2 regions of the Colwellia sp. 5_MG-2023 genome follow, and region 1 is predicted to be linked to the other one. Evidence: predicted binding sites of a transcription regulator. Region 1 holds the regulator's gene; the other holds the start of a gene.

Region 1 (9,159 bases):
TATTTTGGGGAGTTCAAGTAAGTAAACAATGAATAAATTAGAGGGTTTATTGGTGACTGAATTAAAAAATGATAATTATTTACGTGCGCTTTTAAAGCAGCCAGTAGATTACACACCTGTTTGGATGATGAGACAAGCAGGACGTTATTTACCTGAATACCGAGCAGTACGTAAAGATGCTGGCGATTTTATGTCAGTTTGTCGCGATGCTGACTTAGCTTGTGAAGTTACTATTCAGCCGTTGCGTCGCTTTCCACTTGATGCAGCTATTTTATTCAGCGACATATTAACAATTCCTGACGCCATGGGTTTGGGCCTATATTTCGAAACAGGCGAAGGACCTAAGTTTGAACGTCCTATTACTTGTAAAGCTGATGTTGAAAAAATCGGCGTACCTGATCCTGAAGGTGAATTACAATACGTAATGAATGCCGTTCGTACTATTAAAAAAGAACTAAATGGTAGCGTGCCGTTAATTGGTTTTTCTGGCAGCCCTTGGACGTTGGCAACTTACATGATTGAAGGTGGTAGCTCAAAAGCTTTTACTAAAATCAAAAAAATGATGTTTTCTGAACCACAAACACTGCATTTATTACTTGATAAGTTAGCCGACTCTGTTATTTCATATTTGAATGCACAAATTGCTGCTGGCGCACAATCAGTAATGGTGTTTGATACATGGGGTGGCGTATTGTCACCACGTGATTACAAAGAATTTTCATTACAATATATGCATAAAATCGTTGACGGTTTAACGCGTTATAATGATGGCCGTCAAGTGCCGGTAACTTTGTTTACTAAAAATGGTGGTATGTGGTTAGAAGATATCGCTGCGACAGGTTGTGATGCGGTAGGACTTGATTGGACTATTGATATAGAAAAAGCAAAAGCACGTGTTGGTGATAAAGTTGCTTTACAAGGCAATATGGACCCTTCTATGTTGTATGCACCATTACCGCGTATTGAACAGGAAGTATCTAAAATATTAGCAGGCTTTGGTGAAGGCGGTACCGGTCATGTATTTAACTTAGGCCATGGTATTCACCCTGATGTGAATCCAGATCATGCAGGACACTTTATTGAGTCGGTGCATCGTTTAAGTAAGCCATACCACGGGTAACTTATCTTGTTGCGAATTTTGTAGCTATATTGGCTACTCTTATATGAAGCACAAAAAATGAAGCACAAAAAAAAGTAGCAAACTCTATCGAGGTTGCTACTTTTTTTATTTTAGATTAGTTATTTACTCAATCGAACTTAGATTGATTCGTCATCATCTATTTCGTAAGCACTAAAGTCGGTAATTCCTTTTTCTTCTAAAATACGACGAACACTAGCGGGTAACTTTTCCTCATTATCTTTAGCGAGATCTTCATCATCAGGTAGAGGCTGCCCAGTAAAAGCATGTAAGAATGCTTCGCACAATAATTCGCTATTAGTCGCATGGCGTAAATTATTTACTTGGCGTCTAGTTCGCTCATCAGTTAATACTTTTAAGACACGCAAAGGAATTGAGACTGTAATTTTTTTTACTTGCTCACTCTTTTTACCATGTTCGGCATAGGGATTAATATATTCGTCATTCCACTCAGCCATGTAAATTCCTCTGTAGCTATTAATGTAAATGGTTAATTATTATTTTTATATGACTATAAAAACGCATTTAACGGTATTATTTAATTAACACTTAATGAAAACTTGATTAAGCTTAATTGAAAGATAGAAGCATATACTTATTTCTTCTTAATCATGCAATTCTACTGGTTGCAGAAATCCAGTCAAGTAGAAGTTTAGATGTCTAAAAATTCTTGACCTAAATAGTCAAAACGTTTAGAGTTATAGACGTCCAAACATCCAAAACATTAAGTATATAAGTTTATGGTGTTAGTTAATGAAAATAAGGAATAAAAATGTCGAATACTAAAATTAAAAACATTACTACTTCGGCAGTGCAGGCGGGTATTAATACCGATAAACAACATGGTGCTGTTGTTGCCCCTATTCACTTATCTAGCACTTATTCATTAAAAAGCTTTAATGAAAAACGTGAATTTGATTATTCTCGCACTGGTAACCCAACCCGAGCAACCTTCGCTCGAGCTATCGCTACATTAGAGCAAGGTAAAGTGGGTATTGCGACAAGTACTGGCATGTCGTCAGTATTATTAATTTGTCAGCTGCTATCTGTTGATGATCTTGTTGTTATTCCTCATGACTGTTACGGAGGAAGCTTTCGACTATTTACCCATTTAGCAAAACGTGGTCAATTTAAGTTAATTGTTGTTGATCAAAATAACCAACAGGCGTTAGCAGAAGCATTAGCACAAAAACCTAAATTAGTACTAATTGAAAGCCCAAGTAATCCACTATTACGTTTAGTTGATATTGAAGAAGTAGCTAAGGCTAGTCACGAAGTAGGTGCTTTAGTTGCTGTCGACAACACTTTTTTATCTCCTGCTTTACAACAACCATTAACATTGGGTGCAGATATTGTTTTTCACTCTACTACTAAGTATATCAACGGGCACAGTGATGTTGTTGGCGGTGTTTTAGTGGCTAAAGAACAGGCTTTAGGTGATGAGTTAGCTTGGTGGGCAAATTGTATTGGTATTACTGGCAGTGCATTTGATAGTTTTCTTGCTGTACGCGGCCTAAAAACTTTACCAATTCGCATAAAGCAGCATCAAGAAAATGCTGAGCAAGTTGCTGAATTTCTAAAAAATCATCCTGCGATAGAGTCAGTTTATTATCCAGGCTTTACAGATCATCCAGGACACGAAATTGCTAAGAAACAGCAAGCAGGCTTTGGCGCTATGCTAAGTTTTGATGTTAAAGGTGGTGTTGAGTCGGTGAAAAAATTATTCGCTAATCTCAAATTGTTCACTTTAGCGCAATCATTAGGTGGTGTTGAAAGTTTAATTTGTCATCCGCCAACAATGACTCATGCCGGTATGGCCGAAAGCGCAAGACTAGCTGCTGGCATTACCGACTCTTTAGTAAGAATTTCCGTTGGTATCGAAGATATTAATGACATTTTGGGCGATTTAGCGCATGGCTTAGCACAAAGCCAAACGCGTTAATAAATAATAATTTTGTAGAAGAATAAATGACAGAATCACAAAGACCTCAAAATAAATTAGCTAAACATGCTGTTAACGTTCATAAGTTTGGTGGTAGCTCTTTAGCTAATGCGCAGTGCATAGAGCGCGTTGTTGATATTATCCGACAAAATTGCCAACTCAATGACATCGTTGTTGTGTCTGCTAACGGTAAAACCACCGATAGTTTGTTTGCCATATTAGCGCACACAGACAGTGCTGACCTGACAGCAGCGTTGAGCGAGTTAGAGCAACAACAACTGTTACTTATCAATGCCTTATTAAATGAAAAAAGTTCCAAGCAGCTTACCCAACTATTATCTACCGATATAGTTCAGTTAAGAACTTGGCTGTCGAATGATATCATTCAGCACAGAAATGATATTTTAGCTTACGGTGAATTGTGGTCTGCACGTTTATTATCAGCGTTATTAAATGAAAAAATTTGCCCAAGTAACTCGGTTGATGCCCGTGATTTTCTCGTGATAGACAACGAACAAAATTGTGCGGTTGATCATGCCTTGAGTAGTGCACAATTTAAAACGCGACTACAGTTTGGCAAGTTAGCCGTAATTACAGGGTATATTAGTCGTGATAGTCGCGGTAAAACTTGTACGCTAGGCCGTAATGGTAGTGATTATTCGGCAACTATTATCGCGTCGTTAGTGGGTGCTCATAATGTCACTTTATGGACCGATGTTGACGGTATTTATAGCGCTGATCCGCGCGTTGTTCCTAATGCGAGAAAATTACATCGCTTACCTAATGGTGTAGCAAAAGAGCTAGGACGTTTAGGTAATCCTGTCTTGCATGCCAAAACGTTAATGCCATTGGTTAATGAAAACTTATCGCATCATTGTCACTTACACGTAGCAAGTAGCTTTGATTCACAAGTTGCCGGTACAGAAATCGGCACTTTTGGCCATATTGCAAAACAAGAACTCTCAGTAACTTATTTAAATGATCTTATCTTAGCGAAATCAACAAGTTTTATTGGGGATTCGGTCGAAGACTTAACAGAGAACTTAGGCGCTAATTTATTCAGAAAAGCGTTAGTTGAATTTACGCCTATTTGTGCTGATGCTAAACAAGGCTTTATTGTTATCAATCAATCTCAGCAAAAAGCGTTAAGTCAATGGTTAGCTAGTCACGATATTGAAGTCACTTTTATCCCAACGGCTATTATTGCAACGGTTGGACATAACGTTGCACAACGCGGCGATATTAAAGCGCGCTTTAAGCGATCTTTAAAGAGTGCTCAACCTCTATTTTTAGTAAACAGTAAAAATAATCATAGTGTTATTGCTGTACTAGCTGAGCCATGTAGTACAGAGTTATTGAATAAAGTTCATCATGATATGACTAAAGACTCTCGCCACATAGGTTTGCTTATTGCAGGGTTAGGTAATATTGGTGAACGTTTCCTTGAGTTATTACCCGCACAGCTAAATAGAATATATGCTTTAGAAAATACTCACCTTGTTGGATTATTATCGTCGAAAAAAGCCTTGATCAATAACGATGGCATTGACGTGAATCAAGCACTGTCATTATTCAAGCAAGCAGCTAAACCGTATAACAACGACGAATTATTATCTTGGTTAAGTAATCATCCTTATGATGAATTAATTGTGGTAGATATTACGCCAAGTGAAGATTTTAGTTTACTTTATCAAGACTTTTTCACGCGCGGTATTCACGTTATTGGTGCGAACAAGTGGGCTGCTTCATCAGATACTGCGCACTACAATAACTTGGTTAATACCGCAGATAGAAACAACAGTTTATGGTTAGGTAATACTACCGTTGGTGCTGGATTACCCATTAATTATGCTATTGCTGATTTGAATAATAGTGGCGATACCATTACGGCCATTGCGGGGATTTTCTCGGGTACACTTTCATGGTTGTTTGAAACCTATGACGGTTCTACCGCATTTTCAACGTTACTTATTAATGCACTTGAGCAAGGGATAACAGAGCCCGACCCACGTGAAGATTTATCAGGCCGTGATGTACAACGTAAGTTATTAATTCTAGCTCGTATGGCTGGTTTTGAGCTGTCACTTGATGATATTGATTGTACCAACCTAGTCCCTGAAAATTTACAACGTATCGGTCGAGAAGAATTTTTAGCAAGGGCGAATGAGTTAGATGATTATTTTGCTGATGCGTTAGCTGATGCTAACAAAAAAGCAAGCTGTATTCGTTATGTGGCGCGCTTAAATGTAGATGAGTCTGGCAATATTCAAGCGAAAGTAAGCTTAGAAGTATTACCACAAACAGATGCTTTTGCTAATTTGACACTGTGCGACAATATTTTTCAAATTAGTAGTCATTGGTATCAAGAAAATCCATTAATTATCCGTGGGCCAGGTGCAGGGCGAGATGTTACTGCAGGTGGTTTACATTCAGATCTTGTGAATATTTGTCAGCAATTAGCGCATAAGCAACATCAAGTAAAAATAAAAGGGCTAAACTAATAGCTTATCGTGCGCTAAGACAGGTTTACCCTCTAAATCAAGTAAAATTAACTATGCTATACTGTTTAAGTTATATGTTAAATATTGCTTAAAAAAACAAGCTAAGTGGTATGTAATAATCGTTATAAGAGTTAGTCTTTGAACTTGTTTCTTTGCTTTTGTTCTGGTTGCTTAGTTATGTATTTTCTAGCATTATTAACTATCATTTATTGATTCAATAATTAAATAATAAAGTAATGCCTAAAGCTCCTAATAATCAAACACATTATACTAATCAAGTGCAGCTCTTAGTTGGGAAGATTTATGGGCGCAGTATATTAAATGATTCTTTGCTTGAACGAGCAATACATTACTTTGATAACAATGAATTTGTAGAATCACATTCGACAACTAGCACTGAAAGTGACACGTTACATAAGCTAGAAAAAATAGAACGTCATAATCATTTGCAATCCATTTGTTGTGAAATTATTGAGTTGGCAGAAGGTGATACGCTACAAGAAAGTAACCGAAAAACAGCACGACTATTGGGGACTATTCAATTGATTAGCCCAACAGAAGGCAGTAAAGTTGCTGTTTGTAACGAACAAAATAAAGTGCTTTATAAAGCCATTTTATCTCTACGATTACTTGATAGATTACTACTCGATAATGAATTAAACGATCCTTATATTGTGAAAGTTTTAACTGAATTTAACGGAAAGTCTTTTGTTGAGTTGGATGAAGCTGAGCGGGAGCGTTTTACTGAGCTTGTTAGAATACCTCTTTTGATGGCCGCGTTATTACAAAACATTGGTCATCATCATCCTGAGGCGCGCGTCATTTTTAGTGGAGAAGATGGTAAAAAAGATCGTTTTCGTATTTTAGATATTACTGATAGAAAAAAGCTGCTAAAAATTAACTACAAAGAAACACTTTCTTATATATCTAATGCTATTGGTGTTTTGAAATATACGGGAAATTCGAAAGAACTACGCGATCAATTTGTGATTGAGGAACAACTTAAGCATCAATTTATCAAAAAGTTAATTAAAAGCAGTTTTAAGCCTGAGCAGGGGATTGGCAACTTACTAAAAGTACCTCAAATTTATGTCTCTATTGTTTTATCCACGAAAGAAGCCTACAACTATAAGGTATTACCTCAAGTTTTTCAGGTATTAAATAAAAATGCTGAATTAGGTAGTTGCTCTCAAAAAGCGGTTGATGCGCTTTATAAAATCACCGGTATGTTCCCTCAAGGCTATGGTATTGTTTATATGCCAGAAGATGAAATGGGTCATTTAGGAGATTGCTATGAGTATGCTATTGTTAATCGACTTTATCCTGAAACCCCCGAAAACCCTCTATGCCGTATTGCAACACGACATTTAACGTTTATTGGTTATGGGCACAATATAACGGTTAAAAAAAGTAATAATTTATATTTTCCACAGATAGCTAAAAAAATAGCGACGTTGAGCAAAGAACGCCTTAATGAAATTCTTGAATTATTAGCTTCAAATTACCATGAAAGACAACAGCTCGATCTATTACCACGATGCTGGCATGCGAATGAATATTTTTCTGTTAAAACCAATCAAAAACTATGGAATAAAGAAGATAGTCGATCGTTCAGTTTGTCTTAATTCTGCTTTGGTACATCATTTATTTGTTAGCGTGACATACTAGTTCATATCAGTATGCGGCTTAGTAAAAACCTTAATAACTCGACCAATTATCTGTTGTTGACTGACAGGACCTAGCTTTTCAATTGTCATACTAGTGGCATTCTCGCCTTTACACCAAATTAAATTGTTTTTATCAATAACTGCGACAGTTTTTATTATTAAGCCATATTTAGGATGGTTAATAAGAATAGCTTGATTGTGCTTTATTCTTTTAAAAATACGCCATTCACCGACAAGCACATAACTGTTTTGTGGGATACGAGGGAACATACTGTGCCCCGTTACTTTCCAAAATTTTAAGCCAAAGAAAGTCATCTACTTAGCACTAAGCACATAACTGTTCACTTCAGCTGTTAGCGGCACATGGTTCACTTTTAAATGCGACCTTTGCTTACCGTTGATAGGTGCATCATTTTTCAAAGGAATAGTGCATAGGGCTGAAACTCTGGCAAAATTAAATCTTTTGTCTAGCTTATTAAGTAGTTGGTAATACATATTTTTATTCCTCCTTTAATTGTTTCTTCGATGGCTTAATTTGGTAATTTTTGGTTAAAAATTTAGTGTATAAAATCGCTAACGTCACAAAAATTGGTGCTAACCATAGTAAATGAATAATATTGGCAAATATGGATGAATGATCATGACCAACATGAGCAAAAACAGGAACAGATATGAATAAGCTAATACAAAATATCCCTAAAGCGTGTGCTGTCATTCAATGGTCCTTTACGTTATTGTTAAATTTAATTGTGATCAGCTAGTTAATGAATAATTTGCTGATTTAATGCTATTTCTGATTGGAATGCCGCTAACGATTGGGTGCAGGTATCGCAAACAGGGTGTCTTTTAGAAAACATTAAAATAGGCATAAACGTTATTTTAAGGGCGTTTTGTGCGATAAGTTTAGTGTCTTCACAATATTCATTACACTGATAAATAGATAGCATCCTCTCGTGAGGAATTTTTAAATATTGCAGTGATAATTCAGCTTTATCTTGTACTTCAAATAAACTCGATAAATTATGAATAGCACAAATCCATGCCATTAATAATTCAACATTTTTTGGATTAGCAGACCATAAAGAGTCTAGATGGGAAGCTGCTTCTTTATAACAGTACTCAGCTTGCTTCCATTGTTTATTATGAAAGTTATCGTTACCTTGGTGTAATAGGTCTTGCCATTGAGGCATAGCTACTCCTCTGAACATATGGGTAATAGTAAAATTGAATTAATCAAATAATAATCATTCTCGTTTGTGTTTGCAAGTTTTATTAATTAAGAGAACAATTTTATACATAGAAAAAATAGCCAAATACAAAGCATTTATTTTAATAACGAGTTGTTCTAATTACTAAATAAATAACGGTGTGGTTGGTGATTTTAGCAAGTAGAAATGATCACCTAGTTAGTGAGATTGGTATAACTATTTCACTAGCTAGCAGGCTGGTAAAATGAAATAGGGATAGTAAGAACAGAGCTATTTAGGCGTGAGCTTATTTATACCTTAATATCTCGAGTGTTAAGCCGTGATTAAGTGCTGTGAAAAATAAGTAAGCTAATGAATACAAGGTGATGATTAAGCTTATTGTTAACGCTTAATCATCAATAGTGGTATACCGGTTGTTATTTGTGAACGGAAATTATCGTTAAATAAAAGTCTAACGCAGGCAGTAATGCTGGATCATTGACATTAATAATTTATCTGTTTTGTCTATTTCACTATGGGCTAAAAACTCATTAGGTTGATGTGCTTGATTTATCGAGCCTGGGCCTAAGACAATGGTTTGACAGCCAAGTTGTTGTATATAAGGCGCTTCAGTAGCGTAATTTACCGCACAGCACGTGTGACCACTGATTTCCTCAGCAATAGATACAATACAATTGTCATCAGTTGGTGATTTATTCTGTTC
Region 2 (9,159 bases), on a different contig from region 1:
AAAAATTGCCAAATACAAGGCATTTATTTCAATAACTAGTTGTTCTAATTATTAAATAAATAACGATGTAGTTGGTGATTTTAGCAAGTAGAAATGATCACATAGTTAGTGAGATTGGTATAAAGCACATATACTTCACAAGAGTGCAACAAAGTTTAACATTCAAGATTAATAGCATGCTCGTTTATTTAACTTATTACTCTGGCTCGTAGTCTAAATTGGCTGATAGCCAACGTTCAGCTTGTGGCATGGTCATTTCTTTGCGCGAGGCATAGTTTTCAACTTGGTCTTTAGCTACTTTAGCTACAGCAAAGTATTTGGCATCTGGATGAGCAAAATAGAAACCACTTACCGCTGCACCTGGCCACATGGCAAAGCTTGAGGTTAGTTCCATGCCAATGTTATTTTCAACATCAAGTAGTTCCCATAACAAGCCTTTTTCAGTATGTTCAGGACATGCAGGGTAACCTGGCGCTGGGCGAATACCTTGATATTTTTCACGAATTAGATCGTCATTTTCCAAATTTTCGTCTGGCGCATAACCCCAATATTCTTTACGTACTTGCTCATGTAAATATTCGGCAGTTGCTTCTGCTAACCTATCGGCTACCGCTTTAATGAGTATGCTGTTGTAGTCATCATTTTCTGCGTCAAATGCTTTCACCAATTCGTCACAGCCAAAACCAGATGAAACAGCAAAACCGCCTATGTAATCATTAATGCCAGACTCTTTAGTGGCAATATAGTCAGATAAACAACGGTTAAACTGTCCTGCTGGTTTTTTACTTTGTTGACGTAATTGATGAAACTTAGTAATTGGCGTTTCACGTGCTTCATCAGCAAATAACACAACATCATCTTTTTCACGATAAGCCGGGAATAAACCAAATACCGCTTTTGCCGTTAACTTTTTATTGTTAATAACGTCATCAAGTAATGCATTAGCATCATTAAATAATTTAGTAGCTTCATGACCGACAACTTCATGTTTTAAAATAAGTGGGTATTTACCTGATAACTGCCAAGTCATAAAAAATGGCGTCCAATCAATGTAGTTACGCACAATATTTAAATCAATATTATCAAGTACAGTAACACCTAAGTTCTTCGGTTTAGTCGGCGTGTAATTTTCAAATGAGATTGGCGCTGCATTAGCACGAGCATCTTCAAGGGAAATTAAACTTGAGCGTGGACCCTTTTTATAATGACGTTCACGAACTTTCACATACTCTTCTTTTTGACGCTGCATAAAGGCAGGTCGTAGCTCATCAGAAAGTAACGCACTTACTACCGATACTGAACGTGAAGCATTAGGAACATACACTACAGGGTGTTCATATTGTGGCTCAATTTTAACAGCTGTATGAGCTTTCGACGTTGTTGCACCACCAATCAGTAATGGTAACTCAAAGTCTTGACGTTTCATTTCTTTAGCTACATGCACCATTTCATCAAGAGACGGTGTGATCAAGCCTGATAAACCAATAATGTCGACTTTTTCTTCTTTGGCTACACGTAAAATATCTTCACAAGAAACCATCACGCCTAAGTCAATAATGTCATAGTTATTACACTGAAGCACAACACCAACAATGTTTTTACCGATGTCATGTACATCGCCTTTAACGGTAGCTAATAATACTTTACCGTTTGACTTAACCTCGGTTTTTTCTGCTTCAATAAAGGGATTCAAATGCGCAACCGCTTGTTTCATTACACGAGCAGACTTAACCACTTGTGGTAAGAACATTTCGCCGGCACCAAATAAATCGCCTACCACATTCATGCCGTCCATTAACGGACCTTCAATCACATCGATAGGTCGTTCGGCAGCTAATCGTGCCTCTTCAGTATCTTCAATGATAAATTCATTAATGCCTTTTACTAGCGAATGCTCAATACGTTTTACTACAGGCAATTCACGCCATGACAAATCGGCTTTATTGTTTTGGCTGCCCGCTTGACCACGATAGTTTTCAGCAACATCAAGTAAACGCTCAGTGGCACCATCATCACTATTGCTGATAACGTCTTCTACCGCGTCTTTTAAATCTTTGGGTAGGTCAGAATAAATGGCGAGTTGGCCTGCATTTACAATCCCCATATCCATACCGTTTTTAATGGCGTAATAAAGAAATACTGCATGAATAGCTTCGCGAACAGGGTTATTACCACGGAATGAAAACGATACATTTGATACACCACCTGAAATCATAGCATAAGGTAAATTATCTTTAATATCTTTAACCGCTTCAATGAAATCAACCGCGTAGTTGTTATGCTCATCAATTCCGGTAGCTACCGCAAAAATATTAGGATCAAAAATAATATCTTCAGCGGGGAAACCAATTTCATCAACCAAAATATGATAAGCTCGATGACAAATTTCGTATTTACGTGCGCGCGTGTCGGCTTGACCTTCTTCATCAAACGCCATAACAATAACAGCAGCACCGTAACGTCTTAATAATTCAGCTTGCTCGCGGAAGTTATCTTCCCCTTCTTTTAAGCTGATAGAGTTAACTATGCCTTTGCCTTGTATACACTTTAAGCCTTCTTCTAAAATATCCCATTTAGATGAATCAAGCATGATTGGTACTTTGGCAATATCAGGCTCACCGGCAATGAGGTTTAAGTAACGTACCATCGCAGCTTTTGAGTCCAACATGCCTTCATCCATGTTGATATCAATAATTTGCGCGCCGTTTTCTACTTGTTGTAGTGCTACAGCAATGGCTTCATCGTATTTTTCTTCGGTGATTAAACGTTTAAACACGGCAGAGCCAGTAACGTTAGCTCTTTCGCCCACGTTAACAAATAACGAATCTTTTTCGATGGTTAACGCTTCTAAACCAGATAAGCGACAAGCAATTTTACGTGCCTCTATTTTACGCGGTGCAATATTCGCAACCGCTTCAGCCATACCTTTAATATGGGCAGGTGTTGTACCACAACAACCACCAATAATATTTAAGAAACCCGCTTCAGCCCATTCAGCAACATGGGTATTCATGTCTTCAACGCTAAAGTCGTATTCACCAAAAGCATTAGGTAAACCTGCATTCGGATGTGCAGAAACCGCGAAATCAGAGATTCGGCTTAGTTCAGCAACATATTGACGTAATTCAACAGGTCCTAAAGCACAATTTAAACCAAATGAAATCGGCTTAGCGTGACGTAAAGAGTTATAAAACGCTTCGGTCGTTTGACCGGATAATGTACGACCAGAGGCATCGGTGATTGTGCCTGAAATCATTACCGGTAAACGCACACCTAACTCTTCAAAAACTACTTCAACAGCAAAAATGGCGGCTTTAGCGTTTAAGGTATCGAAAATGGTTTCGATAAGAATAATGTCACTGCCACCTTCAATTAAGGCTTTAGTTGATTCTATGTATGCTTCTTTTAATTCATCAAAAGTAACGTTACGAAATGCAGGATCATTCACATCCGGTGAAATTGAACAGGTACGGTTTGTTGGACCTAAAACACCGGCAACAAAACGAGGACGTCCAGGGTTTTTTTTGGTGTATTCATCTGCTGCTGCACGGGCAATTTTAGCCGCTGCAAAGTTAATTTCAGCGCTGTACTCTTCCATATCATAATCGGCCATAGCAATCGTAGTGGCGTTAAATGTATTGGTTTCAAGAATATCTGCACCGGCTTCAAGGTATTCAAGGTGAATCGCTTTTATGATATCAGGCTGAGTAAGCACTAACATATCATTATTGCCTTTAACATCCGTATGCCAATCAGCAAATCGCTCTGCTCTAAAATCTTGTTCTTCAAACTTATAGGCTTGGATCATTGTTCCCATAGCACCATCAAGAATTAGAATATTTTTAGCCAATTGCTGTTCGAATAAAGCGAATGAAGGATGTTTTTTCATGGTGTATCGGTTTCCTATGGATAAATCTTTAAATCAAATTTGGGATATCTACAAAACTTAAATGACGGTATCTGGATGTATTGCTTTGATATTAGAAGCATCCAATTTATATGGGGTAATTTGATAAACATAATAATTAAGCCAATTAGTAAATAATAGACTACCATGACTTCGCCAAGAACCAATAGGAGGATTATTTTGGTTATCGTCTTTATAATAATTTTTAGGTATCGCCGTGCCACTATCATTTAAGCTATCACGTAAAAATTCTTCGTGTAAAGTAGAGGTATCATATTCAGGATGGCCTGTTAAATAAACTTGTTGCTTATTTTTACTCGCAGCTAAATAAACTCCAGCTTCTTCAGATTCTGCTAAGACTTTTATTTGTGAAATACTTTCATAATCTGATTTATCAATGTAGCCATAGCGAGAATGCGGCACATTAAAATTTTCATCAAAGCCACGCGTTAAAGGTTCTTTTTCATCAAGTGCTTTGTGATTAAAAATTCCCGATAATTTGTTTTTTCTTAAATGGCGATTCAAACCATAGTGATGGTACAGCGCGGCATGTGCAGCCCAACAAGAAAACATTGTTGAAGTAACATTTTTTTCTGCCCAATCAAAGACTTCACATATTTTATCCCAAAAAGTAACTTGTGAATAATCAAGTAAAGCTAACGGCGCTCCAGTAATAATTAAACCATCATATTGTTTATGTTTTACATCATCAAATAAATGGTAAAAGGTATCTAAATGCTCTGTTGGGGTATTTTTCGATTCATTGGCATTAATACGAATAAACTCTATATTTATTTGTAATGGAGTATTCGACAACATGCGCAGTATTTGCACTTCTGTTTCAATTTTATTTGGCATTAAATTCAAAATAGCGACTTGCATTGGGCGTATTTCTTGAGAAATGGCCCTATGTTCAGACATAACAAAAATATTTTCTTTATCTAACACTGATAATGCAGGTAATTGATCTGGAATTTTAATTGGCATAACGCACCTATGACGAAGAAAAAGCAAACAAAGTATAGAAAAACTATACTTACAATACTACTTAGATTGCTAGATATGTCAACATCTAAACGTTTAGATGGCTAAATAGATTAAACCTATATATTATCGTATTGAATTATATTAAATAAAAAAAAACCTTTGCTAAAGTAGCAAAGGTTTTATAGATAAATTCACTCAAACTAGATTGAGGTTACATAATAGTATTACTCTTCTACTATGTCTAAGCCTTCCGGTTCAACTTTCTTGGCATCAATATTCTTACTCAGAAATAGCTCTCTTAATTTAGCATCAACATCTTTCGCCATTTCTGGGTTTTCTTCAAGATACTTAGCGGCGTTTGCTTTACCTTGTCCAATACGCTCACCATTACAGCTATACCAAGCGCCAGCCTTTTCAACAAAACCGTTTTTAACACCTAAATCAATTAATTCACCTAAGCTGTTAATACCTAAACCATACAGTATTTGAAATTCAGCTTGTTTAAAAGGTGGAGCAATTTTATTTTTTACAACTTTGACACGCGTTTCATTACCAATAATTTCATCACCATTTTTAACCGCACCAATACGGCGTATATCTAATCGAACCGAGGCATAAAATTTAAGTGCATTACCACCAGTAGTTGTTTCAGGGCTACCGAACATAACACCAATTTTCATACGAATTTGGTTAATGAAGATAAGCATGGTATTAGATTTTTTCAAATTACCCGTTAACTTACGCATAGCTTGCGATAACATACGCGCTTGTAATCCCATATGTGAATCACCCATGTCACCTTCAATCTCAGCTTTAGGTGTAAGAGCAGCTACAGAGTCAACTACAATAACGTCGATAGCACCAGAGCGAGTTAACATATCAACAATTTCAAGTGCTTGCTCACCGGTATCAGGTTGTGAAATAAGTAATTCATCAATGTTAACACCAAGCTTCTCAGCATAAATAGGGTCAAGTGCATGCTCAGCATCAATAAAAGCACAAACTTTATTATTACGCTGCGCTTCAGCAATAACCTCTAAAGTTAATGTTGTTTTACCACTTGATTCTGGACCATAAACTTCAACAACTCTTCCCATAGGTAAACCACCGGCGCCTAGGGCAATATCTAGACCTAACGAACCAGTTGAAATAGTTTCTACATCCATTGTAGTATTGTCGCCAAGCTTCATTATTGAACCTTTACCAAATTGTCTTTCGATTTGGCCTAGGGCTGCTGCTAATGCTTTTTCTTTATCGTCTTTCATAATTTACTCCACTAATAACGTCTGGTACGTCGTTTTGATAGAGCAAGTATACTGTATGGTCGTACAGTATCAAGTTTTTTTATAATTTATTTTATTTAAATTAAAAAAAATAAAAACCTATACTTTTAACTTATTGATATAAAAGATTAAAAACAACATTAATAACTTTTGCATTTTTGACTTAAAAAAGTTACTAATTTGATTTACCACTGTTTACACAGTAGTTTTATAGCTAAGCTAAATTTAAAGTTTTTATAAAAATAATTCATAATTTTATTTGTTAAATATGGCATAATCCTCTTTCACCAACCTTATTGATTCTATGAGTTGCAGCATTTAAATGACCACAACAACGCAAGACCTTTCTTCACACACCCCTATGATGCGTCAATACCTAACAATAAAAGCAGAATTCCCTAATATTCTGATTTTTTATCGTATGGGTGATTTCTACGAACTATTCTTTGATGATGCAAAAAAAGCCGCTGACTTATTAGATATTTCATTGACAGCACGCGGTAAAACAGGCGGGAACGCTATTCCAATGGCAGGCGTTCCTTACCATGCGGTAGAAAATTATTTAGCTAAACTAGTTCAACTGGGAGAGTCCGTTGCTATATGTGAACAAATTGGTGACCCTGCAACAAGTAAAGGCCCAGTAGAACGTAAAGTAGTCAGAATTATAACGCCAGGTACAGTGAGTGATGAAGCGCTTTTATCTGATAGGCAAGACAACTTAATTGTTGCTATTACTGAAAATAACGCTAAGTCTAAAAAAGCTTCCGATCCAAGTTTCGGTTTAGCTTATTTAGATATGACTAGTGGCCGTTTTGTCATTACAGAGCCGCAAACAAGTGAACAATTACAGGCAGAATTACAACGCCTTTCACCTGCTGAATTACTTTACTCAGAAACGCTTTCATCACTGCAACATGTTGATCAATATAAAGGATTACGCCGACGTCCAGAATGGGAGTTTGATCTTGAAACATCAGTGGCTTTACTTAATAAGCAGTTTGGAACAAAAGAGCTAACTGGGTTTGGTGTTGATGATAAATTATTAGGTTTATCTGCTGCGGGGTGTTTATTTCAATACGTGAAAGATACACAACGAACCGCATTACCACATATTCGTGCAATAATTTGCGAATCTGCGACTTCGGGTGTCGTCCTTGATGCAGCAACAAGACGAAATTTAGAGCTAACACAAAACTTACAAGGTGGTGTGGATAATACTCTGGCTGCGATATTAGATTATGCTGCTACCCCTATGGGATCTCGTTTATTAAAACGTTGGTTACATTTTCCATTGCGTGATTTAAGTATTTTATCTGATAGACAAAATGCCATTGAACAAATAATTTCAACTGACTTACATATTGATGCAAAACCCATTTTAAAAGGCTTTGGTGATATTGAACGTATTGTCTCTCGCATAGCATTAGGCTCAGCAAGACCGCGTGACTTTGCTCGATTACGTAATACCTTACAATCTTTACCCGAACTACAAAACTACTTATCAGCAAGCGCCAATACTGGTTATGTAAACACATTAGCTAAATTAATGGCACCAATCCCTAGTATTCAAGAGCTACTGGAAAAAGCACTTGTCGATAATCCACCTGTCCTTATTCGAGATGGCGGTGTTATAGCACCTGGTTATCATGAAGAACTCGATGTCTTACGTGATTTAAGTGATGGTGCGACTGAGTTTCTAGCACAATTAGAACAAAGAGAAAAAGAACGTACTGGTATCCATTCTTTAAAAGTAGGCTATAACAAAGTTCATGGGTTCTTTATTGAAATGAGTAGAACGGCGGCAAATGACGTACCTGACGATTATATACGCCGCCAAACATTAAAAAATAATGAACGTTTTATTACTGAAGAATTAAAAGAGCATGAACATAAAGTACTAAGTGCTCAAGGTAAATTTTTAGCATTAGAGAAACGCCTTTACCAAGAATTATTCGATCTCGTACTACCTGAATTAGCAAGATTACAAACACTCAGTCAAGCTATTGCTGAATTTGACGTATTAACTAACTTTGCTGAGCGTTCTATTACCCTAAATTATGTAAAACCTACCTTAGTCAACGCTACTGGAATTGAAATAGATGCAGGTCGACATCCAGTAGTGGAACAAATGACTAATAACACCTTTATTGCTAACCCAATCCTATTAACAGAACAACGTAAGATGTTAATAATTACAGGCCCTAATATGGGCGGTAAGTCAACTTATATGCGTCAAACTGCATTAATTGTGTTACTTGCGCATATTGGCTGCTTTGTTCCAGCCAATTCAGCTAAAATTGGCTTAGTTGATAGAATATTTACCCGTATCGGTGCCTCTGATGATTTAGCGAGTGGTCGCTCAACTTTTATGGTTGAAATGACTGAAACCGCTAATATTCTTCATAATGCTACCGAGAAAAGCTTAGTTTTACTTGACGAAATTGGGCGTGGCACTAGTACTTATGATGGTCTTTCTTTAGCATGGGCTTGTGCTGAAATGTTAGCGTTAAAAACAAAAGCATTTACTTTATTTGCTACCCACTATTTCGAATTAACTTTACTTGCCCAAGAAATACCAACGCTAGCCAATGTACATTTAGATGCAATGGAGCATGACGATAGCATTATTTTCATGCATGCAGTGCAAGAAGGCCCGGCAAGTAAAAGCTTTGGTTTACAAGTTGCTCAACTTGCCGGAGTTCCTAAAATGGTTATCAAACGGGCTAAGCAAAGACTGGTCGAGTTAGAGAATCAGGAAGTTGCTTCTATTTTGCCTCCACAATCAGACAATTTTCAACAATTAGCCTTGGTCGCAGATGAACACCCTGCAATAGATACTTTACGTAATACTGATGTGAATGACTTATCGCCTAAACAAGCATTAGACTTGCTATTCGACTTAAAAACAAAGCTTTAATATATTGAAAAAGACTGAACTGCTGACTTATCTTCACTAAATGAGATAAGTCAGCAATCATATTT

The links. Region 1 encodes MetJ, which represses methionine synthesis genes. Its sites were predicted from a motif close to TAGACGTCTAGACGTCTA; they were not measured.
Region 2: metA (homoserine O-succinyltransferase) is a predicted target of MetJ. The motif match lies at 4,981-4,998, and genes of this name have one in related genera.

The regions. Positions count from the first base shown of each region.
Region 1 covers NZ_JAUOPW010000011.1:99,265-108,423, reverse strand. Annotated here, with positions in the region: gene hemE (uroporphyrinogen decarboxylase) at 53-1,120, shown strand; gene metJ (met regulon transcriptional regulator MetJ) at 1,258-1,596, opposite strand; gene metB (cystathionine gamma-synthase) at 1,911-3,080, shown strand; gene metL (bifunctional aspartate kinase/homoserine dehydrogenase II) at 3,107-5,581, shown strand; gene Q4496_RS09795 (hypothetical protein) at 5,818-7,206, shown strand; gene sodX (nickel-type superoxide dismutase maturation protease) at 7,246-7,563, opposite strand; gene Q4496_RS09785 (hypothetical protein) at 7,748-7,963, opposite strand; gene Q4496_RS09780 (hypothetical protein) at 8,010-8,438, opposite strand; gene argE (acetylornithine deacetylase) at 8,908-9,159, opposite strand, start outside.
Region 2 covers NZ_JAUOPW010000006.1:49,643-58,801, forward strand. Annotated here, with positions in the region: gene metH (methionine synthase) at 197-3,889, opposite strand; gene metA (homoserine O-succinyltransferase) at 3,947-4,894, opposite strand; gene recA (recombinase RecA) at 5,119-6,159, opposite strand; gene mutS (DNA mismatch repair protein MutS) at 6,500-9,094, shown strand.